4 regions of the Pseudomonas halotolerans genome follow, and region 4 is predicted to be linked to each of the others. Evidence: predicted binding sites of a transcription regulator. Region 4 holds the regulator's gene; each other region holds the start of a gene.
The links. Region 4 encodes FliA, which starts transcription of late flagellar genes. Its sites were predicted from a motif close to CTAAAGTTTNNNNNNNNNNNGCCGNTAA; they were not measured.

Region 1: the regulator FliA is predicted to act here: its motif matches at 4,387-4,414, upstream of AAIS01_RS06190 (methyl-accepting chemotaxis protein).
Region 2: the regulator FliA is predicted to act here: its motif matches at 3,171-3,198, upstream of motA (flagellar motor stator protein MotA).
Region 3: the regulator FliA is predicted to act here: its motif matches at 1,210-1,237, upstream of flgM (flagellar biosynthesis anti-sigma factor FlgM).

The regions. Positions count from the first base shown of each region.
Region 1 is NZ_JBCNTJ010000003.1:328,715-336,427, forward strand. It holds gene AAIS01_RS06160 (MFS transporter) at 1-969, shown strand, start outside; gene AAIS01_RS06165 (FMN-dependent NADH-azoreductase) at 1,030-1,638, opposite strand; gene AAIS01_RS06170 (LysR substrate-binding domain-containing protein) at 1,768-2,676, shown strand; gene AAIS01_RS06175 (MmcQ/YjbR family DNA-binding protein) at 2,673-3,026, shown strand; gene AAIS01_RS06180 (DUF1294 domain-containing protein) at 3,030-3,437, opposite strand; gene AAIS01_RS06185 (undecaprenyl-diphosphate phosphatase) at 3,434-4,264, opposite strand; gene AAIS01_RS06190 (methyl-accepting chemotaxis protein) at 4,533-6,167, shown strand; gene AAIS01_RS06195 (CAP domain-containing protein) at 6,436-7,287, shown strand; gene AAIS01_RS06200 (LysR family transcriptional regulator) at 7,333-7,713, opposite strand, start outside.
Region 2 is NZ_JBCNTJ010000006.1:73,852-81,564, reverse strand. It holds gene asd (archaetidylserine decarboxylase) at 1-684, opposite strand, end outside; gene AAIS01_RS10490 (rhodanese-like domain-containing protein) at 704-1,519, opposite strand; gene AAIS01_RS10485 (HDOD domain-containing protein) at 1,562-3,100, opposite strand; gene motA (flagellar motor stator protein MotA) at 3,267-4,118, shown strand; gene motB (flagellar motor protein MotB) at 4,120-5,157, shown strand; gene rsgA (small ribosomal subunit biogenesis GTPase RsgA) at 5,230-6,261, opposite strand; gene orn (oligoribonuclease) at 6,512-7,054, shown strand; gene AAIS01_RS10460 (trimeric intracellular cation channel family protein) at 7,291-7,713, shown strand, end outside.
Region 3 is NZ_JBCNTJ010000001.1:71,845-79,557, reverse strand. It holds gene AAIS01_RS00385 (flagellar brake protein) at 1-253, opposite strand, end outside; gene AAIS01_RS00380 (flagella synthesis protein FlgN) at 343-810, opposite strand; gene flgM (flagellar biosynthesis anti-sigma factor FlgM) at 859-1,173, opposite strand; gene flgA (flagellar basal body P-ring formation chaperone FlgA) at 1,347-2,111, opposite strand; gene AAIS01_RS00365 (chemotaxis protein CheV) at 2,190-3,116, shown strand; gene cheR (protein-glutamate O-methyltransferase CheR) at 3,170-3,997, shown strand; gene flgB (flagellar basal body rod protein FlgB) at 4,356-4,763, shown strand; gene flgC (flagellar basal body rod protein FlgC) at 4,767-5,210, shown strand; gene flgD (flagellar hook assembly protein FlgD) at 5,226-5,948, shown strand; gene flgE (flagellar hook protein FlgE) at 5,979-7,280, shown strand.
Region 4 is NZ_JBCNTJ010000010.1:101,260-108,972, forward strand. It holds gene AAIS01_RS15410 (chemotaxis protein CheA) at 1-154, opposite strand, end outside; gene AAIS01_RS15415 (protein phosphatase CheZ) at 185-970, opposite strand; gene AAIS01_RS15420 (chemotaxis response regulator CheY) at 989-1,360, opposite strand; gene fliA (RNA polymerase sigma factor FliA) at 1,527-2,270, opposite strand; gene fleN (flagellar synthesis regulator FleN) at 2,267-3,097, opposite strand; gene flhF (flagellar biosynthesis GTPase FlhF) at 3,215-4,564, opposite strand; gene flhA (flagellar biosynthesis protein FlhA) at 4,576-6,705, opposite strand; gene flhB (flagellar biosynthesis protein FlhB) at 6,850-7,713, opposite strand, start outside.

The DNA of each region.
Region 1 (7,713 bases), on a different contig from region 4:
GACAGCATTGGCACCAAACGGGCGATCGTTTATGGGCTGTACGGCATTTTGCTCAGTGGGTTATTGACGTTGCTCTCGACGCTGCTGCAAAGCTTTCCAATGCTCAGCCTGCTGATTCTGATTGCCGGGCGTTTGCTGCTTGGCGTGGCCCAGGGAATGATTGGCGTGGGCACTATCAGTTGGTGCATGGGCCAGGTGGGTGTGGAACACACGGCCCGCTCAATCTCGTGGAACGGCATCGCGTCCTATGGCGCCATTGCCATCGGCGCGCCGCTGGGGGTGGTGATGGTGGGTGAGCTGGGCTTTGTCAGCCTGGGGATCGCATTGTCGCTGCTGGCCGGCACGGCGCTGCTGCTGATCCGCAACAAGCCGTCGGTGCCGGTCATTCGCGGCGAGCGGCTGCCCTTTTGGGCGGTGTTCGGGCGTATTGCACCGTTCGGAACGAGCCTGTGCCTGGCCTCGATCGGCTACGGTACGCTCACCACGTTCATCACATTGTTTTATGTCAGTCGCGGCTGGACGGGGGCGGCCTGGTGCCTGACGGTGTTTGGCATCTGTTTCATCCTGGCGCGCCTATTGTTCATTTCCAGCATCGCCCGCTTCGGAGGCTTCAGAACAGCCATTGCCTGCATGTGTATAGAAACCCTGGGGCTGGTGTTGCTGTGGCTGGCACCTTCCACCGCGTTCGCACTGATCGGCGCGGGGCTGGCCGGGTTCGGGCTGTCGCTGGTGTATCCGGCGTTGGGTGTGGAGGCCATCAAGCAAGTACCGAATACCAGCCGTGGCGCAGGACTGAGCGCCTATGCGGTGTTCTTCGACCTGGCGCTGGCGATTGCCGGGCCCTTGATGGGCGCGGTGGCGTTGAATCTGGGATATTCCTCGATCTTTTTCAGTGCGGCACTGCTGTCGATCATCGGACTGGGGCTGACTTTACTGCTGCGTCGCCGTACCGAAAAAGCCGCGTATTGATCGACCTTCTGCAAACCAACCAGGCCGGTACGCCCAGGCCTGGTGTTTTTTGCACGGTCTTTAAGCTGCGGCGAATTGCTCGCTGATCTGCAGCTTGGCTTCGCTCATGGCCTTAGTGCGCATCTCGTCACCGTAAGCGAGGCCCTCGGCGCGAACGAACTCGATGTCGGTAATGCCGAGGAAGCCGAACAGTAGCTTCAGATACTCCTCATGCGCCACGCCGCTTGGCTGGCCAGCATGCAAGCCGCCTGAGGTGGAAACGATCACCAGTTTCTTGCCACCACACAGGCCTTCGGGGCCGGCTTCGGTGTAGCGGAAGGTTTGGCCGGCCACGGCGATACGGTCGATCCAGGCCTTGAGCTGGGTCGGAATGGTGAAGTTATACATCGGTGCTGCGATGACCACCGCGTCCGCCGCCAGGAACTCGGCCATGGTCGAGGCGCTGAGGTCAGTCTCGTGCTTCTGGGCGGCGTCGCGCAGTTCAGCGCTGGTACCGGCGGCGATCAGGGTCTGCGCGGAAAAGTGGCTGATGGCATCGGCGGCCAGGTCGCGGTAGGTCACGACGACGTCCGCTTCGGCAGCTTTCCAGGCCTCAACCACGTCATGGCTCAATTGGCGGGACGCGGAATTGTCGCCCAGGATGCTCGAATCGATGTGCAGCAGTTTCATGTCAGTGCTCTCCAAGTGAGGATCGCGACCAGGCGATCAATTGAGGACAATCCTATCGATGAAGCCAATAGCCGATAAGTCAGCATTAATGCGATAGTTCGTTCCACTGACAGGACAATAGAGCTCGATATGCAAGACCTTAACGATCTGTACTACTTCGCCAAAGTGGTCGAAGCCGGTGGTTTCGCCGCCGCCGGGCGCCTGTTGGGTATTCCCAAGTCGCGGCTGTCACGGCGTATCGCTGAACTGGAAGAACGCCTTGGCGCCCGACTGCTGCAACGAACCACCCGCCAGTTGAAGCTCACGGCTGTGGGCGAGCCTTATCTGCGTCATTGCCAAGCCATGCTGCTGGAAGCCGAGATGGCCGATGAAGCCGTGGCAAGCATGTCCACTGAGCCGCGTGGGCGCCTGCGGGTTTCCAGTCCGGTGGGCTTGGCTCACCAGATGCTGGGCGGGGTGATCGCCAGTTTCCTGGAAAAATTCCCTCAAGTGCAGCTGGAAATGATGCTGGTCAATCGGCGGGTAGACCTGGTGAGCGAAGGCATCGACGTGGCATTGCGCGTGCGCGATCTGGGGGACGAAGACCCGCTGCTGATGACGCGACGGCTGCGTCAGGCGCGACTGATCATGGTCGCCAGCCCGGCGTTCGTCGAAGGACGACAGATCAATACCCCGGAGGATCTCAAGAAGCTGCCGATACTCGGAGCACTGGACGCCGATCGCCTGGTCCACCTGCGTCTGCTCAAGGCCAACGCAGAGCCCGTCGAACTGGCCCTGGAAGCCCGGCTGGGTATTGACGACTTCATTGTGCGCCGTGCCTGCGCCCTTGCCGGCCTGGGTTTCACCTTGTTGCCGAGCATGTATTGCGAGGAGGAACTGCAGGACGGCACACTGGTGGAATTGTTGCCCGAATGGTCGCTGCCGGACGGTTGGCTGCAGGCGGTTTACCCGCACCGACGCGGCATGCTGCCGGCGGTACGCGCCTGGATCGACCATCTGGTAGACGCATTCGAAAGCTGTGGGGATAGGAAAATATGAGCTTGAGCGAAGCGGATGTCGCGCACTTCTGCCTGGGTTTGCCGGGCGCCAGGGAAGATTACAAATGGGGCGGCGTGCGGGTATTTTCCATTGCCGGCAACAAGATGTTTGCCCTGCAGAACCTGCGGGGCGAATCACTGGCGTTCAAGGTCGACAAGGATCTGTTCCTGGGGCATTGCGACCGCCCCGGGATTGGCCCGGCGCCGTACCTGGCGCGAGCCCAGTGGATCATCATGCAGACGCCCTACCCGCTGGGCGCCGATGAGCTGCGTGGCCTGCTGCAGCGCTCCCATCAATTGGTGGTGAGCAAACTGCCCAAGCGCACGCAGGTTAGCTTGCTGCTGCCGTGACACTCAGAACAGCATCAGCAGGTGTCCCAGGAACAATTGGTCGATCCAGAACACCTGATGCAGCAACACGATGAACCAGAACACCACCTGAAACGGCACCTTGCGGGTCTTGTGCCGAAACACCTGCTGGGCCAGCAGCGCCCCGGGCCAGCCACCGGCCAGTTCCACGGCATGCAATACGTTTTCCGGGATGCGCCAGGCGTCAGCGCGGGCCTTGCGCTTGTCGCTCCAGTACAGCAAAAACGTCACCATGCTGACGAGGCCGTAGGCCGTCAGCGGCACCCAGGACACCGCGCGCAACCCGAGCAAAAGCGCCCCAAATAGCGGTAAGGCGCACACCAGCGCAAATACCACGAGCTTGAGCCGCAAACGCTGCACTGCCGGGCCCGGCTCGCGGTCCGGGCGGCTCATGGCTGGGCCGCCGTCCAGTCCACCCAACCGAATTGCCAGGTGGCCAGAATCAACAGGCCGAACGCGATCCGGTACCAGGCGAATACCGCGTAGCTGTGGCTGGCGATGAACAGCAACAAGCCCCTGACCGCGATCATGGCGAAAATGAACGCCGTGACGAAGCCGATGGCGAACACCGGAAAATCCGCCGGCACGAACAGCTCGCGATATTTATAGCCTGAGTAGACGGCTGCGCCGACCATGGTTGGCATCGCCAGGAAGAACGAAAACTCGGTCGCGGTCTTGCGCGACAGCCCGAACAGCAAGCCGCCGATGATGGTCGAGCCTGAACGGGAGGTGCCGGGAATCATCGCAAGGCACTGGGCGAAGCCGACTTTCAGTGCATCCTTCCAGGTGATGTCGTCTACCGTTTCGGCATGCACTGTATGCTGGCGCTTCTCGGCCCAGAGCATCACGAAACCACCCAGCACCAACGCCGTGGCCACGGTGATCGGGTTGAACAGGTATTCGTGGATCAGGTCTGCAAACAGCACGCCCAAGACCACGGCGGGCATGAAGGCAATCAGCAGGTTGGCCGTAAACCGGCGAGCGCTGGGCTGGGTACGCAAGCCCAGTACCACGTCGAAGATCTTGCGCCGAAACTCCCACACCACCGCCAGGATCGCCCCCAGCTGGATAATGATGTTGAACGCCATCGCGCGCTCGCCGCCGAACTCGAGCAAGTCCGCGACAATGATCTGGTGCCCCGTGCTGGAGATCGGCAGGAACTCCGTCAAGCCTTCTACCACGCCAAGAATCAGTGCCTGAAAGGCGGTCCACAAATCCATTCATCCCCCAAAAGACTATGCTTGCGCACGTCTCATCAAAATTTAAGCGTTATGCAGGTGTAAACAGCAGGCGCACGGTGACTGCGATTTCTCAAAAAAACCAATGAAAAAACTGGAACAGGCTCAGGTTTTGCGCCGCGGGGCCGAAATCCTATCAGACAAGCCCTGATAACGCTGCCGCGTTATGGCTCTTGGGCACCAGGTCCTACCTGCCCGCGCCGGATTCAGGCGGTCAGATGACAAGAATAAGAAACCGGAGTGACAGCGTATGAATAGCTTGCGCAATGTGTCGATCAGCCGACGCTTGTGGCTCATCCTGGTCGTGTCCATCGTGATGTTGTTCACCTTGGGCGCGTTCATGCTTAAGCAGATCCACACCGACCTGTATCAGGCCAAGGTGCAGAAAACCCAGCATGTGGTCCAGACTGCCAGTGGTGTACTGAGCTACTACCATGGCCTGGAAACAGCGGGCACCCTGACCCGCGAGGTCGCGCAGAAGCAGGCGCTTAGTGCGGTGCGCGGCTTGCGCTATGACCAGAGTGATTACTTCTGGATCAATGACCTGACCCCCGTAATGGTCATGCACCCGACCAACCCGAAACTCGAAGGCCAGAACCTCTCGGCAATTCGCGACCCGAATGGTTTTGCGCTGTTCAACGAGATGGTCGCCATTGCCAAGGCCAAGGGCGCGGGCATGGTGGATTACCTCTGGCCGAAACCGGGCGCTGAGGCGCCAGTGGCGAAAACCTCTTACGTCAAATTGTTCGAGCCCTGGGGCTGGATCATCGGTTCGGGCGTGTACGTGGATGACGTGCAGGCAGAATTCCAGTCTCAAGTGATCAAGGCCTCGCTGATCGGCCTGGCGATCACCCTGCTCATGGGCTTGCTCCTGACCCTGATCGTGCGCAGCATCGTTCGGCCGTTGCAGGAAACGGTCAATGCCATGGCCAACATTGCCAGCGGCGAAAGCGACCTGACTCGCACCCTCGACACCCATGGCCAGGATGAAGTGACGCAACTGGCCCGGCATTTCAATGCCTTTACCGCCAAATTGCGCGAAGTCGTCAGCCAGTTGCAGGACTCGGCCCGTGCGCTGGGGCAATCGTCCAACGAACTGGGTAACGACGCCGCCCAGGCCCAGGAGCGCAGCCAGCAGCAATCGCAACAGATGGAACTGGTGGCCACTGCAATCAACGAAGTGACCTACGGCGTGCAAGATGTCGCCAAGAACGCCGAACACGCCGCCAGCGAAATGCGCGATGCCGAATCCCAGGCCCAGCAAGGCCAGGTCAACATCGACGGCAGCCTGCAGCAGATCGACCGACTCTCCCAGACCATCGACCAGGCGGTGGAAGTGATCCGCACCCTGGCCAGCGAAAGCACCCAGATCGGCAGCGTGCTGGAGGTGATCCGCTCCATTGCCGAGCAAACCAACCTGCTGGCCCTCAACGCCGCGATCGAAGCGGCCCGCGCCGGTGAACAAGGTCGCGGCTTTGCCGTGGTGGCCGATGAAGTGCGGCTGCTGGCCCAGCGCACGCAGAAGTCCACCGCCGAGATCCAGGCGATGATCGAACGCTTGCAGAACCATTCCGAGGCGGCGGTGAAAGTCATCAGCGACAGCAGCCGTGCTTCGCAATTGACCATTGAACAAGCCGGGCTGGCAGGTGCCAGTCTCAATGCTATCGGTCAGGCCCTGCGCAACCTCAACAGCCTGAACGCCTCCATCGCCAGCGCCACGCTGCAACAGGCCCATGTGGTGGAAGACATCAACCAGAACGTCACCCAGGCTGCGGGTCTGTCCCACAGCACCGCCCTGGCGGCCGAGCAATCGAGCCTGGCGAGCACCCGCCTCAAGTCGCTGAGTGAACAATTGAACGGGTTGCTGAAGCAGTTCAGGGTCTAGCGCGTGTTTCCTCGCCCGGGCGAACATGGGGTAGCACAGACTTGTAACGTCGATGGAGGGAACTGGATGAGCTGATCATTCGGCGGTTTTTGGCCTTGAATCGACGCAAATGGACTTATTCGCCTGAAAATTGATCCCACTACTTGAGATTGTCCCAAACGGTACCCAGCGGTGCCGTTGCAAGGGATTTCAAGAGAGCGTGAATACCGTTGCCCCAGCCGGGCAAAAATTGCGCATCATAGGCGCCGTCCGCTCAGGGGAGATTTACATGCGTGCCATTTCATCCGTCATGCGTCTTATCGGGCTGTCGCTGGGCCTGGCCTTCGCCACCAGTGTCCTGGCCAACGAAGAGACGCAACTGGTCGAGTCCATCAACCTTTACCGCAGCCAGTCGCAAAGCTGCGCGGATCAAGCTTCTCTGGAGTTGCCGCCGCTGGCCATGGACTCGCGGCTGATCCTGTCGGCCAACGGCATTGGCGACCTGCAGCAGGCGTTGGCCCGCACGGCCTATCCCATGGTCAACGTGCAGGCCATCAGCCTGTCCGGGCCGCGAGACGCGCAAGCTGCGATGAAAGCGGTGCGGGAGAGCTTCTGCCAGGTGGTGCTGGATCCACAGTTCGTCGACATCGGCGTCAGTCGCCTGGATCGCGAATGGCGAATCGTGTTGGCGCGCCCACTGTTGTCGGCGCGCCTGGGAGACTGGCAGGCCGAAGGCCAGAAGCTGCTGAAGCTGATCAACACGGCTCGTGCCCAGCCGCGGCGCTGCGGCACCGAAGCCTTCACGGCCACCACGCCGCTGACCTGGAACGCCACGCTGGCTCTGGCCGCCGTGAGCCACAGCCGCGCCATGGCCAACAACAACTTCTTTGACCACAAGGATCGCGACAACCGTATGCCCGGCGACCGCGCCGAGCTGGCCGGTTACCTCGGCCAATTGATTGGCGAGAACATTGCCGCTGGACAGGATACAGCCCTCAAGGTGGTGGACGGCTGGCTGGCAAGCCCCGGGCATTGCGCCAATCTGATGAACCCGCAGTTCAAAGAGCTGGGCGCCGGCTATGCCATGGACCCAAAGAGCGATGCCGGGATTTATTGGACCGCGATGTTTGGCACCCAATAGCCGATTCTTGTGGGAGCGAGCTTGCTCGCGATGACGATGACACTGTCATTGCTGGCGCAGCGTTTGCCGCAAATGCTGCATGAATTGGCTCAACGACGGTGACTGGGCCACTGGTTTGCGTTGTAACAAGCCGATCGAACGTTTGCCGGGCTGGTCGATGGCGATCACAGCGCACTGCTCACCCATATTGAACACTGCCGTGCAACTGGCCGGCAGCAGGGAAAATCCCAACCCTTCGCGTACCAGCGCAGTGGCGGTGCTCATGTGCGCCACCTCCCAGGCCGGCTCAGGCTCGACATTCAGGTAGCGCAACGCTGCGTCGGCCAAGGGCCGGATACTGGTGTCGGGGGTCAAGGCGATATAGGGCCTGCGCTTCCAGTCGTCCAGACTGTCACGCTGATGGTCCTTGTGGGTCAGCAACACGAG
Region 2 (7,713 bases), on a different contig from region 4:
ACGGAAGGTTTTCAGCTCGCGCTTGGGTGGCGTCACCAGCCCGGCCCAGACGGTTTCGATGGACGCAACGATCATCGCGCCCACCAGCACCACGGCCATCGGCCCGCGCTCGGTGTCGAAAATGCACGCCACGCGCTCGTTACGGGCGAACAGCTCCGGAACGTTTTCGGCGGTGGTTTGGTTCACCGAAAAAATTCGCCCCGGGATGTAGACCATTTCCCGCAGGGTGCCGGCCAGGGGCATGTGCACGCGGTGATAGTCCTTGGGCGACAGGTAGATGGTGGCGAAATCGCCGCCCATGAACGGCGCTGCGTTGGCTGCATCGCCGCCCAGCAGTTCCAGCACGCTGAAGCTGTGGCCCTTGGCCTGGAATACCCGACCGTGCTCGATCGGGCCGAGTTGGCTGACGGCGCCGTCGGCGGGGCTGAGGATTGCCCCCGGTGTTGGGTCCAGCGGGCGGGCGCCTTCTTTCAGCGCTCGGGTGAAGAACGCATTGAAGTGCTCGTAGGCCGTGAGGTCTTCCACCAGCGCCTGGGACATGTCCACCTGATAACGTTTGGCGAACCATTGGGTAAAGGCATTCTTGAACCAGCGAACGCGGCATTCGGCAATGCAGCCGGCCAGCCGAGACAGCAAGTGGTGGGGTAGCAGGTATTGGCTGAGGATGAACAAGCGGTTTTTCATTAACTGTCCTTAAGAACCTTCAGAGCTCGATGGGCGTATCAGGGTGGTTGCCCCATTCGCCCCAGGAGCCGGCATAGCCTTTGACACGCGGATAACCGAGCGCCTTGGCCACCAGATAGGTGAAGCCAGAGCGATGGTGGGTCTGGCAATGGGTGATGATTTCTTTGTCGGGCGTGATGCCCAACTGTTCGAGGATTTGCGGCATGTCGCTGCGGATGCGCAGGTTGCGTGCCTGATCCATGCCGGCGGTCCATTCGAAGTTGACCGCGCCGGGGATATGCCCGCCTCTGGCTGCGACGACTTTCTCGCCGGAGTACTCCAGCGGGCCGCGTGCATCCCAGATCGCCAGGTCAGCAGCGCCGAGGCGGCTCTGCAGGTATTCGCGGGTGGCGGTGGGTTCATCGTGCAGGGTCAGGCTCACCTGGCTTGTGGCGGGCGGCGGCACTTCAGTGGACACCGGCAGGCTCTCGTCCAGCCACGACAGCAAGCCGCCGTCGAGGTAGTGGTAGTTTGAATGGCCGATCACATCCAGCAGCCAGATAAAGCGCCCGGCCCAACCACCGCCTTCATCGTCATAGACGACGTAGACCGCATTCGGGTTATGCCCTAATTCGCCGAACAGCGCCTCGAGGTCGGCTTTTGCTGGCAGCAGACCCGGCGCCGGGGGCTGGCCCAGTTGGGTGCGCTTGGGGTCGACGAAGCGTGCGCCAGGGATGTGCCCGGTGCTGTAGCGGGCGGCGCTGGTCAGGTCCACCAGAATCAGTTCGCGGGCATCGAGGCGCGACAGCAAGTCGCTCGGCTCGATTACCAGCGGCAAGCCAGAGAAGTCAGGCATGTGAGGTCTCCAGGGGCGCAAAGGGAAAAGATTGTATCAAGATCAGCGACCGCGGTTGGTAAAGCTGTGCAAGGCGCGTTCGATACACTGCACGGTTTTACCGAAGGCCTGCACCGTCACGTCCGAGAAGGGCCCGCCGCCCTGGTCCACCGCCACCAGCATGATCACTCGGCCGTTGCAGGTCAGTGAGCGTAACAACAGGTGTTCACCGCGAAACAGGCTGCGCAGGCCCGGCGGCAGCAACGCCGAAAACTGCGCGTTGTTGTCCGGGTTCAGGCGAACCTGGGCCTGTTGAGCCTGCAACCGTTGCAACACCTTGCTTTGGCTGATGGAAAAGCTCATGGCCGCCGCTTCGTTGGGCAGGCCGGCGATCTGGTGTACGCGCAGGCTGGTCTGGCTGCGGTCGGCCATCAGAATCATCACTCGTCGCATGCCGCATGCCACCAAGGCGTCCCGTGCCGAGGTGGTCAGGTGCATGGCGTTGCTGAACGGGCTCGGTTCCACCAGCAGTTCGGCGCATTGCTTGCGCCATTGAGTCAGGTCTTCGGCGCTGGGCGGGGCGGCTGGCAGCAGCCCCGGGTGGACGCGTCGGCTGCCCCGGGGCCAGATCAGCGCCACGGCCGGATGCCAGAGGTCCGGCATGGTGTTATGGCGGGCACTGTTGACGGCTTGCTGGTGCAATTGCTGCTGGACGTCATCCATGGACATCTGCAGATACAAACTCGTGAGGTATTGCCAGCGACTGCTGTGAGGGCCGTCCCACGCCTGTTGCGCTGAAAGGGCTAAACCGTTGGCCAGCAGTACCGTATTGGCTGGCTGATTGAGCCAGCGCCGCAGGGTCGGGTCATCGTCCAGGCGATTCTGCTGGCGCAGCGGGTGTTCACTGTCCCGGGCGATACGCAGCACTTTCACCAGCTCGCGACGCTCGTTGAGCAGCAGGCGGTAGCCCTGCGCCACCCAGACCGGCAGGCGCCAGGTCTCCACCAGCGCCAGGCAGATGTTCAGCAGGCCGACGCCGAACAGCTCGCGCTCCACCTTGCTCGCTGATTGGCCCTTATGGACAACCCGCAGTTCCCACTCTTTCAGCAACCCTGGATGAGTCAGGGCCAGCGGCCAGAGGGGGGACAGAAACAACAGGCTGCCCCAATGGATGTCTTGCCACAGCCGCGCCAGGCGGCTGGCAAAAAAGCCATTGGCCTGTTGCGTTGCGTGCTGGCTGATCAGTTGCAACTGGCGCAGGGCAACAGGTATTTGCTGCTCTGGCAAAGAGGGCAGGCGGGCGAGCAATTCTTCGGTGCGCTTGAGGCCGAGGCGGTTGATCGCCACTTCGAGATTTTCTGCCGGTTCGGCAAAGTTGCCATGGGTGTGGTGGTTGGCTTCACGGATGACGCTCAGCGCCAGGGCGGGGCTGTCCTGGATCAGCTCGGCAATGTCACGCAGTGAGCGATGGCTGTCGGCAATGGCTTTGCAGACCAGATCATGACTGGCCTGGGGCACCGGCAGATGGACGCCCTCAAGCAGCTTTACCCAGCCTTCGAGGGTGGTCGGTCGTGGAGTTGGAACCTTCGTTTCGTTAGCCATGGCTGGACGCGATCATCATAGGGAGTATCTACGCCCGGAACGGGGCAAATTGGCTTTTCGCCTGAACTGGCTATAGTCTGGCGCAGTTTTGCCGATAAGTAGAAGAAGAGATTTTTCAGCTTCCGAATATGACCTTGAACCCGACTTAAATAAGTACTTTCTATCTATGGCTAAAATTATCGGCATCATTGTCGTGTTCGCGAGCGTTCTGGGCGGATACGTGCTTTCCCATGGCAAGATCGCCGCCCTGGTCCAGCCCTTTGAGGTCCTGATCATCGGCGGTGCGGCCCTCGGCGCATTTTTGCAGGCCAACCCCGGCTACATGACGATGCACGTGCTCAAGAAGTCCTTGAGCATGTTCGGCTCGCGCTTCAGCCACACCTTCTACCTTGAGGTGCTGGGGCTGATCTACGAGATCCTCAACAAGAGCCGCCGCGAAGGCATGATGGCGATTGAAGGGGATATCGAAGACGCGGCATCCAGCCCGATCTTTGCCAAGTACCCCACGGTACTCAAGGATGAGCGCATGACGGCGTTCGTCTGTGATTACCTGCGCATCATGTCGTCCGGCAACATGGCTCCCCATGAGCTCGAAGGCCTGTTCGACATGGAGCTGTACAGCCTCAAGGAAGACCTGGATCACCCGTCCCACGCCGTCAACGGCATCGCCGACGGCATGCCGGGTTTCGGTATCGTCGCGGCGGTATTGGGCATCGTGGTGACCATGGCCTCCCTGGGCGAAGGTGACCAGGCGTCCATCGGCCTGCACGTGGGTGCGGCTCTGGTGGGTACCTTCTTCGGTATTCTCGCCGCGTATGGCTTCTTCGGCCCGCTGGCCCACTCCCTGGCCCACGACGCCAAGGAAGAACTCAACGTCTATGAAGCCATCAAGGCTTCGCTCGTGGCCTCGGCCTCGGGCATGCCGCCATCGCTGGCCGTGGAGTTCGGTCGCAAGGTCCTGTACCCGGCGCACCGTCCAAGTTTCGCCGAGTTAGAACAAGCGGTTCGCGGTCGCTGAGATGGAAAATAACCAGCCGATCATTATCAAGCGCGTCAAGCGCATCGCCGGCGGGCATCACGGGGGCGCCTGGAAAATCGCCTTCGCCGACTTCGCAACGGCAATGATGGCGTTCTTCCTGGTCCTGTGGCTGTTGTCCACCGCCACACCGGAGCAGAAGATTGCCATTGCCGGTTACTTCAAGGACCCGGTCGGTTTTTCCGAGAGCGGAACGCCCTACATCATCGATCTGGGTGGTTCGCCGACCCTGGCGCCGGAAAATACCCTCAACCCGGAAGTTGAGTCCCAGCCTCAGCCGGACAAGGTGAAGGTGGACGCCGATCAGGCCGAAGGCATGGCCGAAGAGGTCGAGCGCGAGCGTCTGGAGCTGTTGCTGCAAGAGTTGCAGAACAAGGTCGAAGAGAACCCTGAACTGCAGAAGTTCAAGGACCAGATCCTGTTCGAGATCACGCCGAATGGCTTGCGTATCCAGATCATGGACGCCGAGAACCGTCCGATGTTCGACTCCGGCAGCGCGCGTCTGAAACCTTATTTCGAAGATATCCTGCTGGCCATGGCCGACACCATCAAAGCGGTGCCGAACAAGATCAGCATCAGTGGCCATACCGATGCCAAGCCTTTCATCGGCAAAGGTGATTTCGGGAACTGGGAGTTATCCGCCAACCGTGCCAACGCTGCACGTCGCGCCTTGGTGGCTGGTAGTTATCCGGATGAGCAGGTGGCGCGAGTGGTCGGCTATGCCTCTTCGGCGTTGTTCGATCGTCAAGACCCGTTCAACCCGGTCAACCGGCGTATCGATATCGTGGTGTTGACCAAGAAGGCTCAGAAAGCCATCGAAGGTTCGCAAACCGATGATCCTGCGCCAGACCCGGCTCAGGGCGCCGGTGCGCCGGGTGAAGTGCCGACCACGCCTGGCGCGGCGGCGGATCCGAACGCACTGCCGGCGGACCAGCAGCCTGTTCCCGCCCATGAGGTACGCGAGCGTCTGAACCTGTTCGATGATCTCGCACCGAAACCGGCCGAGCCGCCTGCGCAGTGAGGCCTGCTTGCTTTTGTGGCGAGGGAGCAAGCTCCCTCGCCACAATTGTGTCCGGCTTACCTTTCTTTCAGGTCAGTAACTGCTTTCCGGCAAGCTGGCGATGATCGAGCGATAGCTGTTCATCCGTTGCTGTTGCACACGACCGTCTTCCAGTGCCTTGAGCAGGGCGCAACCCGGTTCACGGTCGTGCTTGCAATCGCGGAAGCGGCAGGTGCCGATCAGGTCGTTAAACTCGATGAACCCTGCTTCCACATCGGCTCGGCTGACGTGGCCCAGGCCAAACTCGCGGATGCCCGGCGAGTCGATCAACTCACCGCCGCCGGGGAAGTGGAACAACCGCGCCGTGGTGGTGGTGTGAGTGCCCTGGCCGGACAGCTCGGACAACGGGCCGACGCGCGTCTCGACTTCCGGCAGCAGGCTGTTGACCAGCGACGACTTGCCGACGCCGGACTGGCCGACAAACACGCTGATGCGCCCGTCCAGTTGTTCCTGCAATTTCTCCATGCCATCGCCGTGGTGAGCCGAAACTTCCAGCACCGGGTAGCCCAATTGCCGATAGACCGAGAGCAATGCGTTCAGCGCCGGGGCGTTGTGTTCATCGATCAGGTCGAACTTGTTGAGCAGCAACAATGGGCGGATGCCGGCGTGTTCAGCCGCTACCAAATAGCGGTCGATCAGGTTGGCGTGGGGCTCAGGCAGCGGGGCGAAGACGATGACGATCATGTCGACGTTGGCCGCCACCGGCTTGAGCTGGCCTCGGCTGTCCGGACGACACAGTTCGGTGTGGCGCGGCAGCTGAGCCACGATCACACCGATGCCTTGGTTGCCGGCACGCCAGACCACCTGGTCACCGGTCACCAGAGCGGGCAGGTTGGCGCGCAAGTGGCAGCGGAATACCTGGCCGGCCAGTTCACCTTCACGGGCCTCGACCTCGACCTGTACACCGAAGTGCGCGATCACCAGACCGGTCTGTTCAGGGCCCAGGTCGCCGCCCTCCAGCGCTTGTACCGCGCTGGATTCGCGTTTGGCGGCGCGGGCGGCGCGCTCACCCTGGATTTTTTCGATGCGCCAGTTCTGACGACGATTGAGTTGGCGTTTGGCCATGGGTGTTCCGTATGAAGAATGCAGCGATTAGGTAAAACGGCCGCGAGTTTAGCACGCTCAAGGCCCGGCCTCGGGTTTGAACGAAAAGTCGCCGAGCGGCGATCAGGCAAGGCGAAACAGGCGAGGAAGCGCAGCTGACTGGTTGTCAATGAGCATTGCGAGCCTGTTTTCAACGCAGCACGATCGTCGCGCAGGCACTTTTCGTTCAAAGCCTAAGCTAAACTGCGCAGCTACGCCGAGGAGCTCCCCCATGCAGAACCCGCAGAACCTGATCTGGATCGACCTGGAAATGACCGGTCTGAACCCGGACACCGACGTGATCATCGAAATGGCCACCATCGTCACCGACAGTGATCTCAACACCCTGGCCGAAGGCCCTGTGATCGCGATCCATCACAGCGACGAGATCCTGGCCGGCATGGACGAATGGAACACTCGCCAGCACGGCGGCTCAGGCCTGACCCAGCGGGTGCGCGAGAGCAAAATCAGCATGGCTGAGGCCGAAGCTCAAACCATCGCCTTTCTCGAACAGTGGGTGCCCAAGGGCAAGTCACCGATCTGCGGCAACAGCATCTGCCAGGATCGTCGTTTTCTCTATACCCACATGAAATCCCTGGAAAGCTACTTCCATTACCGCAATCTGGACGTTTCCACTCTCAAGGAACTGGCCGCCCGCTGGGCGCCCGAGGTGCGTGACAGCTTCCAGAAGGGCGGCAGCCACCTGGCCCTGGACGACATCCGCGAGTCCATCGCCGAGCTGCAGCATTACCGCAAGCATTTCATCAAGTTCTGATTGAGGCGCACGGCGCTCTTGTGGCGAGGGGATTTATCCCCGTTGGGCTGCGTAGCAGCCCGCTAGAAAGCCAACACTTGATCGGTTTGGCACCTGAGTAGCCGTGTTGGGCTGCTGACGCAGCCAGCGGGGATAAATCCCCTCGCCACAGGTTCTGTGGTGGGCATGTCAGGGGCTGCCCTCTTTTGGTGCCTGCCCAAACTGGCTAGACTGCGCGCCTTCCTGTATGGACCGCCATCATGTTGCTGATGCTTTACCTGATCGCCATCACCGCCGAAGCCATGACCGGCGCCTTGTCTGCCGGGCGTCGTGGCATGGACTGGTTCGGCGTGGTGCTGATCGCCTGCGTCACGGCGTTGGGCGGTGGCTCGGTGCGTGATGTGCTGCTCGGCCATTACCCTCTCACTTGGGTCAAGCACCCGGAATACCTGGTGTTGACCACTGCTGCGGCGATGCTGACGGTGTTCCTGGCGCGCTGGATGCGTCATTTGCGCTCGCTGTTCCTGGTGCTCGACGCCGTAGGCCTGGTGGCGTTTACCCTGATCGGTTGCATGACCGCTCTGGAAATGGGCCATGGGATGCTGGTGGCTTCGGTCAGTGGCGTGATCACCGGCGTTTTCGGTGGCATCCTGCGGGACATTTTTTGCAACGACATCCCG
Region 3 (7,713 bases), on a different contig from region 4:
CGACACGAAACGGCTCGCCCGCCAACAGGAAGCGTTCGCCGTCCCGGGGGATCATTTCGTCCAGGGCGATGGAGTTGCTTTCCCGGTCGACATCGACCAAATAGCTCTGGAAGCGCTGGCTGCGTTCGTGAAAGGTGATGATCAGCGGGTCGTGGCTCTCTTGCAGCATCCGCAGGTTGCCGGAAATTTCCAGGGGCGTGGTAAGGACCTTGGGGGGCTGCGGAGCATCATCCGCGTTTGAGGCATTGAACACGGTGGGTCAATCTCCAGGCAAAATACGACGAGTAGCCAGCATTTTGCCAGCATGTGTCGCGCGTTGATAGAGCGCCGGCACTGTTCGTTTCATGCCTGGCTGAGCGGGCGGTGCTTGACCATCTTGGCGGTCGAACCGCGAGCGTCATAGAGCGTCGGGATTTCACCGCCGTTGAGGATGCGCAACTGGTTGGCGGTGGCAGCCTGCTGAACCTGGATTGACTGGCCGTTGCGAGCGTTGGCAGCCTGGCATTGAGCGAGCAGGTCGTTGAGCACCTCGCTTTGGGCCAACAGTTGATCGCCAACCGACGAATGGCTGGCCAGTTGCTCAAGGCCGTCGCGATTGGCGGGCAGGTTGAGGCTGGCGAGGATTTCGCTGCGCTTGCGGCCATGCTGATCGAGCAGAATGATCAATGCCTGTTTCTGCGCCAGAATATTCTCCAGCGACGGCATGTCGCGACCATGCAATGCCAGGGACTCGGCCTGCAGTAACGCCAGCAATTGTTGCGCAGGGGCAAAGTCGTCGGTGATCAGTTGCAATAAATTCGTGTCGTGCATGGCTGGCCTTGGTTCTTAAGCGTCCAAAAGCCTGGCGCTGGCGGTGGCCTAGCGCTGGGCTTCGAAGTTGAGCAGTTTGCTGGCTACACGGTTGCTGTCGACTTTATAGCTGCCATCGGCGATTGCTGCTTTCAACTCGGCCACGCGGGCGTTGTCGACGACAGGTTGATCGCGCAGCTTGTCAGTGACCTTCTGCAACTGCTGAGCCTCATTGCTAAGGTGTACCGACTCCCCGTTGCTGACAGTGGCGGCTTTTTCGGCCTGCGCGGACTTGTCGGTTTCGACGGTTTCCTTGCTGGCATTAGGACGCGTGGTGCCTGTTAGCGGTGAAGAGCTGTTTAAACGATTGAAATCGATGACCATGGTAAAAAACCTCTGGGTATTTGGACGCTTGCCATGTTTTCGGCCACCCCCCAAAAAACTTTAGGCTCATTTATTCAATGAACGTGCGCACGTCTGCGCTTGCCTTTGCGTAAGGCACAGTCTAGGGAACACCGTGGGCAAGCGCCAGCTCTCTACCCATTTCCAGCCGATTGTTACATGGCCACTTCCACATGGCCGGGGGCCATTACCTGCGCCTTGATAACGCGTTGGGAATTAAGGTTTTTCACTCGAATCTGTTCACGCATGCCACCGTTGGATAACGCCTCGCCCGGCATCCGCACGGCCAGGGTCCCACTGCGGGCGGTGATGACCACCTGATCGCCCTTGCGGACCACTTCGGCCTGTTCCAGGTGGACCAAGGTAATGACCTGGTCGGCGACCATTGGTCGGACAAGTTTCTGGCCGATGGCCTGATCGACGGAGGTCAGGAACCCTTGGTTGATCTGGCTGACATCCCGTTCCCGCAGCGTCACGTCCTGAGGCTCGACGATCCCGGCCCGCTTGAGCGGACGGGTGGTGGTGACGATTTCGCGAAACAGGCGCACTTGAGCGGGCACGAACACCGTCCAGGGCGCGGCGCTGTCGCAACGCAGCTTCACCGTGACCCGACCCAATGGTCTGGCCGGGCTCTCCAGAGACGCAGTCAATTCCTTGTCGCACATGGGCATGCGCAGGCGCGGGTCGAGCTGGTTGACTTCGATTTCGTAGCGACCTTCGGTTTGACTGGTTGCCAGGTAGTCTTCTACGGTGAATTCAAGAAAGCCCTGAGTGACGCCGATAAGGAGATCAGGCAAGGTAACCGGAACAGCACCAACGGCAGGGCCGCCCAAAGCGAGCAGGCAGGCAGCCAACAGTGCACCGAGCCAGTGGCGGCAGTGAGTGGTCAGGCGTCGAAAAAATGTCGTTTGTGCGTTCATGCCGGTTCAATAGCAAGCCCCGTGCCGTTTAGTGATGAATGCGCGTCGGACACATTAGCGTTAGGTAGGAGTCAGGGCATGGCGGGAGTAATGGATTCGGTAAACCAGCGCACTCAACTGGTCGGTCAGAATCGCCTGGAGCTGTTGTTGTTCCGTCTCGACGGGCAACAGATGTACGGGATCAACGTATTCAAGGTTCGCGAGGTGCTCCAATGCCCGAAGCTGACCCTGATGCCCAAGTCCAGCCCCGTCGTGTGCGGTGTGGCCAATATCCGCGGAGCAACCATCCCGATTCTTGATCTGGCGATGGCCACCGGTTCGGGGCGGCTGCTGGATCAGAGCAATCCGTTCGTGATCATCACCGAGTACAACACCAAGACCCAGGGTTTCCTGGTGCGCTCGGTGGAGCGCATCGTCAACATGAACTGGGAGGAGATCCATCCGCCGCCCAAGGGCACCGGTCGCGATCACTACCTCACGGCGGTGACCCGGGTCGATAACCAGTTGGTGGAAATCATCGACGTGGAGAAAATCCTCGCCGAAGTGGCACCGACCCCGGAAACGATTTCCGTGGGGGTGATCGACGCCGAAACCCAGCACAAGGCGATTTCACTGCGTGTCCTGACGGTCGATGATTCTTCGGTGGCACGTAAGCAGGTGACCCGTTGTCTACAAACGGTCGGTGTCGAAGTGGTAGCGTTGAACGACGGACGCCAGGCCCTGGATTACCTGCGCAAGCTGGTGGATGAGGGCAAGAAGCCGGAAGAGGAGTTTCTGATGATGATCTCCGACATTGAAATGCCGGAGATGGACGGGTACACCCTGACCTCGGAAATCCGTAACGACCCGCGCATGCAAAAGCTGCATATTGTCTTGCACACCTCGTTGTCCGGTGTTTTCAACCAGGCGATGGTCAAGAAGGTGGGGGCCGATGATTTCCTGGCCAAGTTCCGGCCCGATGACCTGGCTTCCCGGGTGGTCGAGCGCATCAAGGCAGCAGAATAAAGGTCGGGCGCGTTGTGCGCCCGGCAAATCAACACGATGAAAGAGGCGGTATTTTGTCTACGGGTAATTTGGATTTCGAACAGTTCCGGGTCTTCCTGGAAAAAGCCTGTGGCATTTTGCTTGGTGAAAACAAGCAATACCTGGTGTCGAGCCGTCTCAATAAATTGATGGAACAGCAGGGCCTGAAATCGTTGGGCGAACTGGTCCAGCGCATCCAGACCCAGCCACGCAGTGGGTTGCGCGAGATGGTGGTGGATGCCATGACCACCAACGAAACCCTGTGGTTTCGCGACACCTATCCGTTCGAGGTGTTGAAGAACAGGGTGCTGCCGGCGGCCATCAAGGCCAGTCCGGGGCAACGCTTGCGGATCTGGTCGGCGGCCTGCTCGTCGGGTCAGGAACCCTATTCGCTGTCGATGTCCATCGATGAGTTCGAGCGGACCAACATCGGCCAGTTGAAAGGAGGCGTGCAAATCGTTGCCACCGATTTGTCCGGGACGATGCTCAATAACTGCAAGACCGGTGAGTACGACAGCCTGGCCATCGGTCGCGGCCTGTCGCCTGATCGCCTGCAACGCTACTTCGACCCCAAAGGGCCGGGGCGCTGGGTGGTCAAGGCACCGATCAAGAACCGCGTGGAGTTCCGTTCGTTCAACCTGCTGGACAGCTACGCCAGCCTGGGCAAGTTCGACATCGTGTTCTGCCGCAACGTGCTGATCTACTTCTCTGCCGAAGTGAAAAAAGACATCCTGCTGCGCATCCACAGCACGCTCAAACCGGGCGGCTACCTGTTCCTCGGCGCCTCCGAGGCACTGAACGGTTTGCCGGACCATTACCAGATGGTGCAGTGCAGCCCGGGGATCATCTATCAGGCGAAGTGATTCGCTCGGGTTGTCATAAAAACGGGAGTCCTCAGGGGCTCCCTTTTTTATACCTGCCAATTTCCTCCCCACCACCACTGTCCCTGTGGGAGCGGGCTTGCTCGCGAATGCGGTGTGACAGTGACATTTATTTCGACTGATACACCGCCTTCGCGAGCAAGCCCGCTCCCACAATTTGAGTGTCATTTGCCCTTGAGAAGCGGCAGAAAAGCGGCAGCCAGCGGAAACCGATTGCCGCTTTTCTGGCATTGCCGCCTTGCCGATGCCCGCAAAGCCCCGGTTTATGGGGTTTTTGAAAGTGGCACGACGCTTGCTATGTTCATCGTACGTAAATTCTGGTCACCCGAAGGTTTCCAACATGAGCATCAGTTTCGATAAAGCGCTCGGCATCCACGAAAAGGCTTTGAGCTTCCGCGCCCAGCGTGCCGAAGTCCTGGCCAACAACATCGCCAACGCCGATACCCCGAACTTCAAGGCTCGGGACCTGGACTTCTCCAAAGTGCTCGCCGAGCAGAATGAGAAGACCAAGAACGGCCACTTCGCCCTGAACATGACCAACAGCCGTCATATCGAAGCCGAAGGCCTGGGCAATGGCGATGAATCGCTGATGTACCGCACGCCGATGCAGCCTTCGATCGACCAGAACACCGTGGACGCCCAACTGGAACAGTCCAACTACACGGAAAACTCCGTGAACTTCCAGGCCAGCTTCACCCTGCTCAATAGCAAATTCAAAGGGCTGGTATCGGCCCTGCGCGGAGAGTAAGTCATGTCGATTGCGAGCGTATTCAACATTGCCGGCAGCGCCATGAGTGCCCAGACCACGCGTCTGAACACCGTTGCCAGTAACATCGCCAACGCCGAAACCGTTTCGTCGAGCATCGACCAGACCTACCGTGCCCGTCACCCGGTGTTCGCCACCATGTTCCAGGGCGGCCAGTCTGGCGGCAGCGACTCGCTGTTCCAGGAGCAGGATGCCGCGGGCCAGGGCGTACAGGTGCTGGGTGTGGTCGAAGACCAGAGCAACCTCGACGCGCGCTACGAGCCGAACCATCCGGCCGCCGACGCCAAGGGCTACGTCTATTACCCGAACGTCAACGTCGTTGAAGAAATGGCCGACATGATTTCCGCCAGTCGTTCGTTCCAGACCAACGTCGAAATGATGAACACCGCCAAAACCATGATGCAGAAGGTCCTGACCCTCGGTCAGTGATAAGGGGCGAGTCACATGAGCGTCACCAACACTACCAGTGGTTTGAGCCTAAACGAGATTCTGGCCAACTCCTCGGTCAAGACCAACACCACCACCGATGGGCTGGGGGCGGCAACGAACGCAGCTACCGGCTCCCAGGAGCTGGGCAAGGATGCGTTCCTGCAACTGCTGGTCACCCAGCTGAAAAACCAGAACCCGTTGGAGCCGCAGGATAACGGCGAGTTCGTTGCCCAGTTGGCGCAGTTCAGCAGCCTGGAAGGCATCACCACGCTTAACGAGACCGTCAGTGGTATTGCCGGCAACTACAACTCGTCCCAGGCCCTGCAAGCCTCGTCCCTGGTGGGCCGTTCGGTCATCGCCCCGGGTGACAAGGCGGTGGTCGATACCTCCAAGAGCCTTAACGGCACGGTGGTGGTACCGGCCTCGGTGTCCTCGCTCGCGATCAAGATCGCGGACAAGGACGGCAAGACCGTCCGTACGATCGAGCTGGGTAGCCAGAATGCTGGTAACTCGGCCTTCATTTGGGATGGCAAGAACGATGCGGGCACCACCGTTGAGTCGGGCACTTACACCTTCACCGCTTCGACCACTATCGATGACAAACCCGTGTCGCTGATCACCAACCTGCCGGCGACCGTCAGCAGCGTGACGATCAGCCAGACGGGCGGTGAGCTGATGCTCAATCTCGCCGGGCTGGGCAGCATCGCCCTGTCCAAAGTACAAACTATTGGTATGTAGAGCCGACTAAACCGGCAAAAGGAGTGCAACATGTCTTTCAACATCGGCCTTAGCGGTCTCTATGCAGCCAACAAGCACCTGGACGTAACCGGCAACAACATCGCCAACGTGGCGACCACCGGTTTCAAATCGTCCCGTGCGGAATTCGAAGACGTCTACTCAGCTACCAGGCTGGGCAGTGGCAGCAAGACCGTCGGCAACGGCGTGCGCCTGGCCAACGTCTCCCAGCAGTTCAGCCAGGGTGACGTCAACAACACCGGCAACGTACTGGACATGGGCATCCAGGGTTCCGGTTTCTTTGTCCTGAGCAACGACGGCTCCCTGAGCTACACCCGTGCCGGTACGTTCAAGACCGACAAGGATGGCTTCGTCACCAACAGCGATGGTACTGCGCGTTTGCAGGGCTATGGCGTGGATGCCAATGGCAACATCCTCAACGGTATTTTGACCGACTTGCGCATTGACACTTCCAACTTGCCGCCGCAAGCGACCAGCCTGGTTTCGTCGACGATCAACCTGAATTCGACAGCAACGCCGATTTCACAGGCGGCGCCCTACGTACTCGATCCAACCGATACCGCTACGTTCACTAAGCAATTCACCACCCCTGTCTACGATACCCAGGGTAACCAGCATTCCATGGACCAGTACATGGTCAAGACGGGCGCCAACACCTGGGATGTCTACACCCTGATCGATGGTCGTAACCTCAATGGCAGCGCGCCGGTTGCGCCGAACGCTCCCGTTCCTTCTACGATGACCTTTGATTCGAGTGGTAAGTTGGTTCAGGTCAGCACTCCGCCTGCGACCATCAACAACGATCTGGTACTCACTGGCTGGGTGCCTGGCACCGTGACCAACGGCGTGTGGACCGCCAACGGTGCCGGTTCGTCGACGATTACGGTCTCCATGGCCAACACCACCCAATTCAACGCTGACACCGCTCGGTCAATCCCTGCCCAGAACGGCTACGCCACCGGCCAGATCACCAACCTGACCATCGATGGTAGTGGTGTACTGCTGGCCAACTTCAGCAACAACCAGACCAAGCCGATCGGTCAGCTCGCCCTCGCCAGCTTCACCAACGAGCAAGGCCTGCAGCCGGTAGGCGGCAGCAGCTGGAAAGAAACCTTCGCGTCGGGCATCCCGGGCTACGATGCCCCGGAAACCGGCACCCTGGGTTCGATCGTCTCCAACTCCCTGGAAGAGTCCAACGTCAACCTGACCAACGAACTGGTCGAGCTGATCAAGGCCCAGAGCAACTACCAGGCGAACGCCAAGACCATCTCCACCCAAAGCACCATCATGCAGACCATCATTCAGATGGCGTGATATCGATGGTTGCTTGAAAGCTGCACAAGGAGCCCCTCGCACGAGGGGCTTTTTCTTGAGTGCAGGTTTTTGTGGTGCTCGTCCCGGCGCCATCGCGAGCAAGCTCGCTCCCACAGGAGAACGCATTCCAATGTGGGAGCGGGCTTGCTCGCGAAGGCGTCGGCGCATTCAATAGGGTGACTGGCTGAACCCCCGCTTTCGCAAGCAAGCCCGCTCTCACAGGAGGACGCATTCCAATGTGGGAGCGGGCTTGCTCGCGAAGGCGTCGGCACATTCAATAGGGTCACTGGCTGAACCCCCGCTTTCGCGAGCAAGCCCGTTCCCACAGGGATTTTCAGTGAGCGCAAATCTTGCGAACGAACCGGAACCAATGTGGGAGCGAGCTTGCTCGCGATGGGGGCAGCCCAGTCCCTACTTTTCTCAAGGCAAAAGA
Region 4 (7,713 bases):
TTACAGTGTGGAAACCGCGAAAAATTGCATTGAGCAGATCCGCATCATCCGGTCGGCTTTCCAGCTCGACCAGTTGTTCGGAAAGTTGCTCTAGAATCTCGCCGGCCTCAACCAGGAAATCCTGAAGGATCTCTTCATCGGCGCCGAAGCTCATTAATGGCTGCTCCTAAAACAGGGCTAAAACTCAGAATCCAAGGCTGGACAGCAAATCGTCCACATCGTCCTGACCGGACACAACGTCTTCTCTTTTATCGGCATGAATCTGCGGACCTTCACCCTGAGAGAGATGTTTTTGTGGATCTTTTTCAGCAAGTATCGCTTCACGGTCGTGTTCGATGCCTGCAAAGCGGTCGACCTGGCTGGCCATCAACACCAGTTTGAGCAGGTTGCTTTCCACTTCGGTGACCAGTTGGGTCACGCGCTTGATCACCTGGCCGGTCAGGTCTTGATAGTCCTGAGCCAGCAGAATGTCATTTAGGTTGCTCGCCACGGCGCGGTTCTCGGTGCTGCTGCGCGTCAGGAAACCGTCAACCCGACGGGCCAGCTCCCGAAACTCCTCAGCGCCGACTTCACGCCGCATGAACCGACCCCAGTCGGTGCTCAAGGCCTGGGCTTCATCGCTCAGGCCGTTGACCAGCGGCGTTGCGTTCTCCACCAGGTCCATGGTGCGGTTGGCCGCGGCCTCAGTCAGCTTGACCACATACCCCAGACGCTCGGTGGCGTCGGTGATCTGCGAGACTTCCTCGGCCTGCGGCATGTTCGGGTCGATCTGAAAATTGACAATCGCGCTGTGCAGTTCACGCGTGAGCTTGCCCACTTCCTGATACAGACCGCGATCACGGGTCTGGTTGAGCTCATGGATCATTTGAACCGCATCGCCAAAGCGGCCTTTTTCAAGGCTGTCGACCAGTTCGCGGGCATGTTTTTTCAGGGTCGATTCGAAATCACCCATTGAAGATTCGTTATCCATAGCTCCCCCGTGGCGCCGTTAACCGATGCGTTCGAAGATTTTTTCGATCTTCTCTTTCAACGCCTGGGCCGTGAAGGGTTTGACCACATAGCCGTTCACACCGGCCTGAGCCGCTTCGATGATCTGCTCGCGCTTGGCTTCGGCAGTGACCATCAGCACCGGAAGGTGCTTGAGTTTTTCGTCGGCGCGCACATGGCGCAGCAAGTCGATACCGGTCATGCCGGGCATGTTCCAGTCAGTCACCAGAAAGTCGATGCTTCCGCTGTTGAGAACCGGAATGGCAGTGGTGCCATCGTCGGCCTCGACCGTGTTGGTGAACCCAAGGTCACGCAACAGGTTTTTTATGATCCGCCGCATCGTTGAGAAGTCATCAACGATGAGGATTTTCATGTTCTTGTCCAATTCGACCTCCAAGCAGTCTTAAACGCGCCCAGCACCTGAACGCGCCATTTCAATCAATCCGGCACAACACTCGACAACGGTCTGGAGGACAACGGAGAAAGACTGGCTCAGCGCAGGCCAGGCCAGACTCGTTCGCAGTGTCCCCACACTGCTGTCAGCGCGCTCGCCACTCCCCCAAACGCCCCCGCAAACGGGCCGCGCACTGGCTGTGTAACTGGCTGACCCGCGATTCGCTGACCCCCAGGACCTCACCGATTTCCTTGAGGTTCAGCTCTTCGTCGTAGTACAGCGCCAAGACCAGTCGCTCACGCTCCGGCAAATTGGCAATCGCATCCGCCAGCGCGCTCTGGAAACGTTCATCTTCCAGGTCACGCGATGGCTCCATGTGAGCACTCGCGCCGTCCTCGTGCAGCCCTTCGTGTTCGCCGTCCTGCAACAGGTCGTCGAAACTGAACAGGCGACTGCCCAAGGTATCGTTCAAAATCCCGTAATAATCATCGAGACTCAATTGGAGTTCGGCCGCAACCTCATGATCTTTAGCGTCACGCCCGGTTTTAGCTTCAATGGCGCGAATGGCGTCACTGACCATGCGGGTATTGCGGTGCACCGAACGCGGTGCCCAGTCGCCCTTGCGGACTTCGTCGAGCATTGCCCCGCGGATGCGAATACCGGCATAGGTCTCAAAGCTGGCGCCCTTGCTCGCGTCGTATTTGTTCGACACTTCGAGCAGCCCGATCATGCCCGCCTGGATCAGATCCTCGACCTGGACACTGGCCGGCAACCGCGCCAGCAAGTGATAGGCGATACGTTTGACCAGCGGGGCATAACGCTCAATCAATTCGTATTGGGCGTCCCGTGCCGATTTTTTGTAGAGATGGTTGTAACCGCTGGCTGTCATAACACGGGCCCTGCTGTTTGTTGCACGAGACGCTCGACGAAAAACTCCAGATGCCCGCGAGGGTTGGCCGGCAATGGCCAGGTATCAACCTTCTGGGCAATAGCCTTGAACGCCAGTGCGCATTTGGAACGGGGAAAAGCTTCATAAACCGCACGTTGCTTCTGGACGGCCTTGCGTACGCTTTCGTCGTAGGGCACTGCGCCGACGTATTGTAGGGCGACGTCCAGGAAGCGATCCGTGACCTTTGTCAACTTGGCGAACAGGTTGCGGCCTTCCTGCGGGCTCTGGGCCATGTTGGCCAGGACGCGGAAGCGGTTCATGCCGTAGTCACGGTTCAGTAATTTGATCAGGGCATAGGCGTCGGTGATGGACGTCGGTTCGTCGCAGACCACCAGCAACACTTCCTGGGCAGCGCGTACGAAACTGACGACCGAATCACCGATACCGGCAGCCGTGTCGATCACCAGCACATCGAGGTTGTCACCGATGTCGCTGAAGGCCTGGATCAGACCGGCGTGTTGAGCCGGAGTCAGATGGACCATGCTCTGGGTGCCCGAGGCAGCCGGCACGATGCGAATCCCGCCGGGCCCCTGCAGCAGCACGTCGCGCAGTTCGCAGCGGCCCTCTATCACATCCGCCAGCGTGCGCTTGGGGGTAAGCCCCAGCAGCACATCGACGTTCGCCAGGCCCAGGTCGGCGTCCAGCAGCATGACCCGTCGGCCAAGCTCTGCCAGAGCCAGGGACAAGTTCACTGACACGTTAGTCTTGCCGACGCCACCTTTGCCGCCGGTCACCGCGATCACCTGTACGGGATGCATGCTGCCCATGTTCGTTCTTTACCTTGTCTTACTTAGACGGAGGCCACATTACTGGCTGCGCGCTCGCATGAAGGAACAATGCATGGCAGACCATCGATGTAGGTACAAAAAATATTCATGATTACCTCAGCCGACCTGCTTGGTCGGGCTGTGGTAGATGTCAGCGAACATATCAGCCATGGCTTCTTCGCTGGGTTCTTCCTGCATTTGCACACTCACGGCACGACTGACCAGTTGATGACGGCGCGGCAGATGCAAATCATCCGGGATCCGCGGCCCGTCGGTCAGGTAGGCCACCGGTAAATCATGACCGATCGCCAGGCTCAACACCTCGCCCAGGCTTGCCGTTTCGTCCAGCTTAGTCAGGATGCAGCCGGCCAGCCCGCAGCGTTTGTAGCTGTGGTATGCGGCGGTTAGAACCTGTTTCTGGCTGGTGGTTGCCAACACGAGATAATTTTTTGACCGGATACCACGCCCGGCCAGGCTTTCAAGCTGCATGCGCAGGGCCGGATCGCTGGCTTGCAGGCCGGCGGTATCGATCAGCACGACGCGCTTGCGCAGCAACGGTTCCAGCGCCTGGGCCAGGGACTGGCCCGGATCCACATGGGTGACGGATACATTGAGGATACGGCCCAGGGTCTTGAGTTGTTCCTGGGCACCGATACGGAAACTGTCCATGCTCACCAGGGCGATGCTCTGGGCGCCGTACTTGAGTACATAACGCGCCGCGAGCTTGGCCAGGGTGGTGGTCTTGCCCATGCCGGCCGGACCGACCATGGCAATGACTCCCCCCTCTTCCAGCGGCTCGACTTCTGGCGTGGCGATCATCCGCGCCAGGTGCGCCAGCAGCATGCGCCAGGCCTGGCGAGGTTCTTCGATATCGTTGATCAGCGCCAGCAGGTCGCGGGACAACGGGCCGGACAGGCCGATGCGTTGCAGGCGACGCCACAGGTTAGCCTGGGCCGGACGGTTGCCTTGCAACTGGTTCCAGGCCAGAGAGCCGAGCTGAACTTCCATCAGTTCACGCAGGCTGTTGAGTTCGAAGCGCATCGAGTCCAGCGCACGCGGGTCGACACCACCGCCTGATGCGGCCTGAACCGGTGCTGGACGACGCGGCTCAGCCTTGGCCTGCTCGACCAGCGGCTCGGCAGCGGTCAACGGCAGTCCGGCGGTCAGTGGCTGGCCAGCGAACAATTGACGATTGGTGCCCGCACTGGCTTCGCCGTCGCTGCTGCGCAAGCTCAATTCGGCCTGGGCACTGGCGATGCGCGACTGGGTCTTGCGCAGCTCATCCTCGAGCTCCATGTTCGGAACTCGCGGGGCCAGCGCCGACAGTTTGTAATCCAGGGCCGCCGTCAGCTCGACACCGCCGGCGATCCGACGGTTGCCGATGATGGCTGCTTCAGCGCCCAGCTCGTCACGAACCAGCTTCATGGCCTGACGCATATCGGCGGCGAAAAAACGCTTCACTTGCATAAACCACTACCTCAGCCGTTGGGCCCTACTGTCGCAACGATGGTCACTTGCTTGTTGTCCGGTATTTCCTGGTACGCCAGCACATGCAGCCCCGGGACCGCGAGGCGCCCGAACCGCGAGAGCATCGCGCGAATCGGACCGGCCACCAGCAGGATCACCGGTTGGCCTTGCATCTCCTGCCGCTGGGCTGCATCGATCAGCGAACGCTGCAGCTTCTCGGCCATGCTTGGCTCCAGCAGAACGCCCTCTTCCGAGCCTTGTCCTGCCTTCTGCAGACTATTGAGCAATATCTGTTCCAACCTTGGCTCCAGCGTGATCACAGGCAGCTCGGACTCAGTGCCTACAATGCTTTGGACGATTGCGCGGGATACGCCAACCCGCACCGCAGCGACCAGAGCGGCGGTATCTTGACTCTTGGAGGCGTTGTTGGCGATCGCCTCGGCAATGCTGCGAATGTCGCGAACCGGCACCTGCTCGGCCAACAGCGCCTGCAACACCTTGAGCAATTGCGACAACGAAACCACGCCGGGCACCAGCTCTTCGGCCAACTTCGGCGAGCCTTTGGCCAGCACTTGCAGCAATTGCTGGACTTCTTCGTGGCCGATCAGCTCGCTGGAGTGCTTGTACAGAATCTGGTTCAAGTGGGTCGCGACCACGGTACTGGCGTCCACCACGGTATAGCCGAGGGACTGGGCCTGGGCCCGCTGGCTGATTTCGATCCACACCGCTTCCAGACCAAAAGCCGGATCCTTGGCGGTAATGCCGTTGAGCGAACCGTAGACCTGCCCTGGGTTGATCGCCAGTTCACGGTCCGGGTAGATCTCGGCTTCGGCCAGGATCACGCCCATCAGCGTCAAGCGATAGGCACTGGGTGCCAGATCGAGGTTGTCACGAATATGGACGGTGGGCATCAGAAACCCCAGGTCCTGGGACAGCTTCTTGCGCACGCCCTTGATCCGCGCGAGCAATTGACCACCCTGATTGCGGTCCACCAAGGGAATCAGGCGGTAACCGACTTCCAGGCCGATCATGTCGATGGGGGTGACGTCGTCCCAACCCAGCTCCTTGGTTTCCATGGCGCGAGCCGGCGATGGCAGCAGTTCCTGCTGGCGCTTGACCTCTTGCAGGGCCTGGACCTTTTGCACGTTCTGCTTCTTCCAGAACAGGTAGGCGCCACCCGCCGCCAATGCGGCCATGCTCAGAAAGGAGAAATGGGGCATCCCAGGGACCAGGCCCATCACGGCCATCAGCCCGGCGGCAACGGCCAACGCTTTGGGCGAAGCAAACATCTGCCGGCCGATCTGCTTGCCCATGTCTTCGGAGCCGGACGCACGGGTCACCATGATTGCGGCAGCTGTGGATAACAACAGTGATGGCAACTGCGCCACCAAACCGTCACCAATGGTCAACAGCGCGTAAACCTTGCCGGCATCGCCGAATGTCATGCCATGCTGGAAGATACCGACAGCCATGCCGCCGATCAGGTTGATAAAGAGGATCAGCAGACCCGCGATGGCGTCACCGCGCACGAATTTGCTGGCACCGTCCATGGAACCGTAGAACTCAGCTTCCTGAGCCACTTCCAGGCGACGGGCCTTGGCTTGGCCCTGGTCGATCAGGCCGGCGTTGAGGTCGGCGTCGATTGCCATTTGCTTGCCAGGCATTGCATCGAGGGTGAAGCGCGCGCTCACCTCGGAAATCCGCCCGGCACCCTTGGTCACCACCACGAAGTTGATGATCATCAAAATGGCGAAGACGACGATACCCACCACGTAGTTGCCGCCGATCACCACCTCACCGAAGGCCTGGATCACCTTACCGGCAGCGGCGTGGCCTTCATGCCCGTGGATCATCACCACCCGGGTGGACGCCACGTTGAGCGCCAGACGCATCAGCGTCGCCACCAGCAGAATGGTCGGGAACACTGCAAAATCCAGTGGCCGCAATGCGTACACACACACCAGCAGTACAACGATGGACAACGCGATATTGAACGTGAAGAACACGTCCAGCAGAAACGGTGGCACCGGCAGCATCATCATGGCGAGCATGACCAGCAGCAACAACGGCACGCCCAGATTACCCCGGCTGAGGTCGGCTACGTTGTTGCGCGCGGTGCTGAATAACTGAGAGCGATCCACCAATAATCCCCGTTCCTGTGAAGCAAACTTTTGACGCCCGAAACGGGCGCAGACGGGGTATTGCAAGAAGCCTTCCAACTTTCGTCGGAGGCTGAAATAGAGGCGCTAGCCAAGGCGCTGAATGCCATCGAGTGGGAGCCCGAGTCAGGAGTCGCGGCGCAAATCCGGTGGAATCGGCAAATCCTTGAGCGGCTCGGGGCGCTTGCCCTTGCCGGCGCGGTGTTGACGGATCTGATAGACATAGGCCAACACCTGAGCCACGGCCAGGTACAGGCCGCCAGGAATTTCCTGGTCCAGTTCGGTGGAGTAGTAAATCGACCGCGCCAACGCCGGGGATTCAAGCAGCATCACTTCGTTGGCTACGGCAATCTCGCGGATCTTCAGGGCCAGGAAATCACTGCCCTTGGCCAGCAATACCGGGGCATTGCCTTTATCGGGATCGTACTTGAGCGCCACGGCATAGTGGGTCGGGTTGGTGATCACCACGTCGGCGTCTGGAATGGCCGCCATCATCCGGCGCTGGGACACTTCACGCTGCAACTGACGGATCCGTTGCTTGACCTCCGGCTTGCCCTCCTGGTCCTTGTGCTCGTCGCGGATCTCCTGCTTGGTCATCATCAGCTTCTGCTTGCTCTGATACAGCTGGATGGGCACGTCGATGGCGGCGATCAGAATCAAGCCGCAAGCCATCCACAAAGTACTCCAGCCCACCAGTTGCACGCTGTGGATGATCGCCTGCTCCAAGGGCTCATGGGCAATGCGCAATAAATCATCGATATCGGCCTGCAGTACCGTCAGCGCTACGAACAGGATCAGGAGGAACTTCCCGAGCGCCTTGAGCAGCTCAATCAGCGCCGTGCTGGAAAACATTCGCTTGAGGCCGTTAGCCGGGTTCATCCGACTGAACTTGGGGGCCAGGCTCTTGCCGGCAAACAACCAGCCTCCGAGGGAGATCGGACCAATAATGGCCGCCAGCAGGAGAAAGATCAGGACCGGCTGCACCGCCAG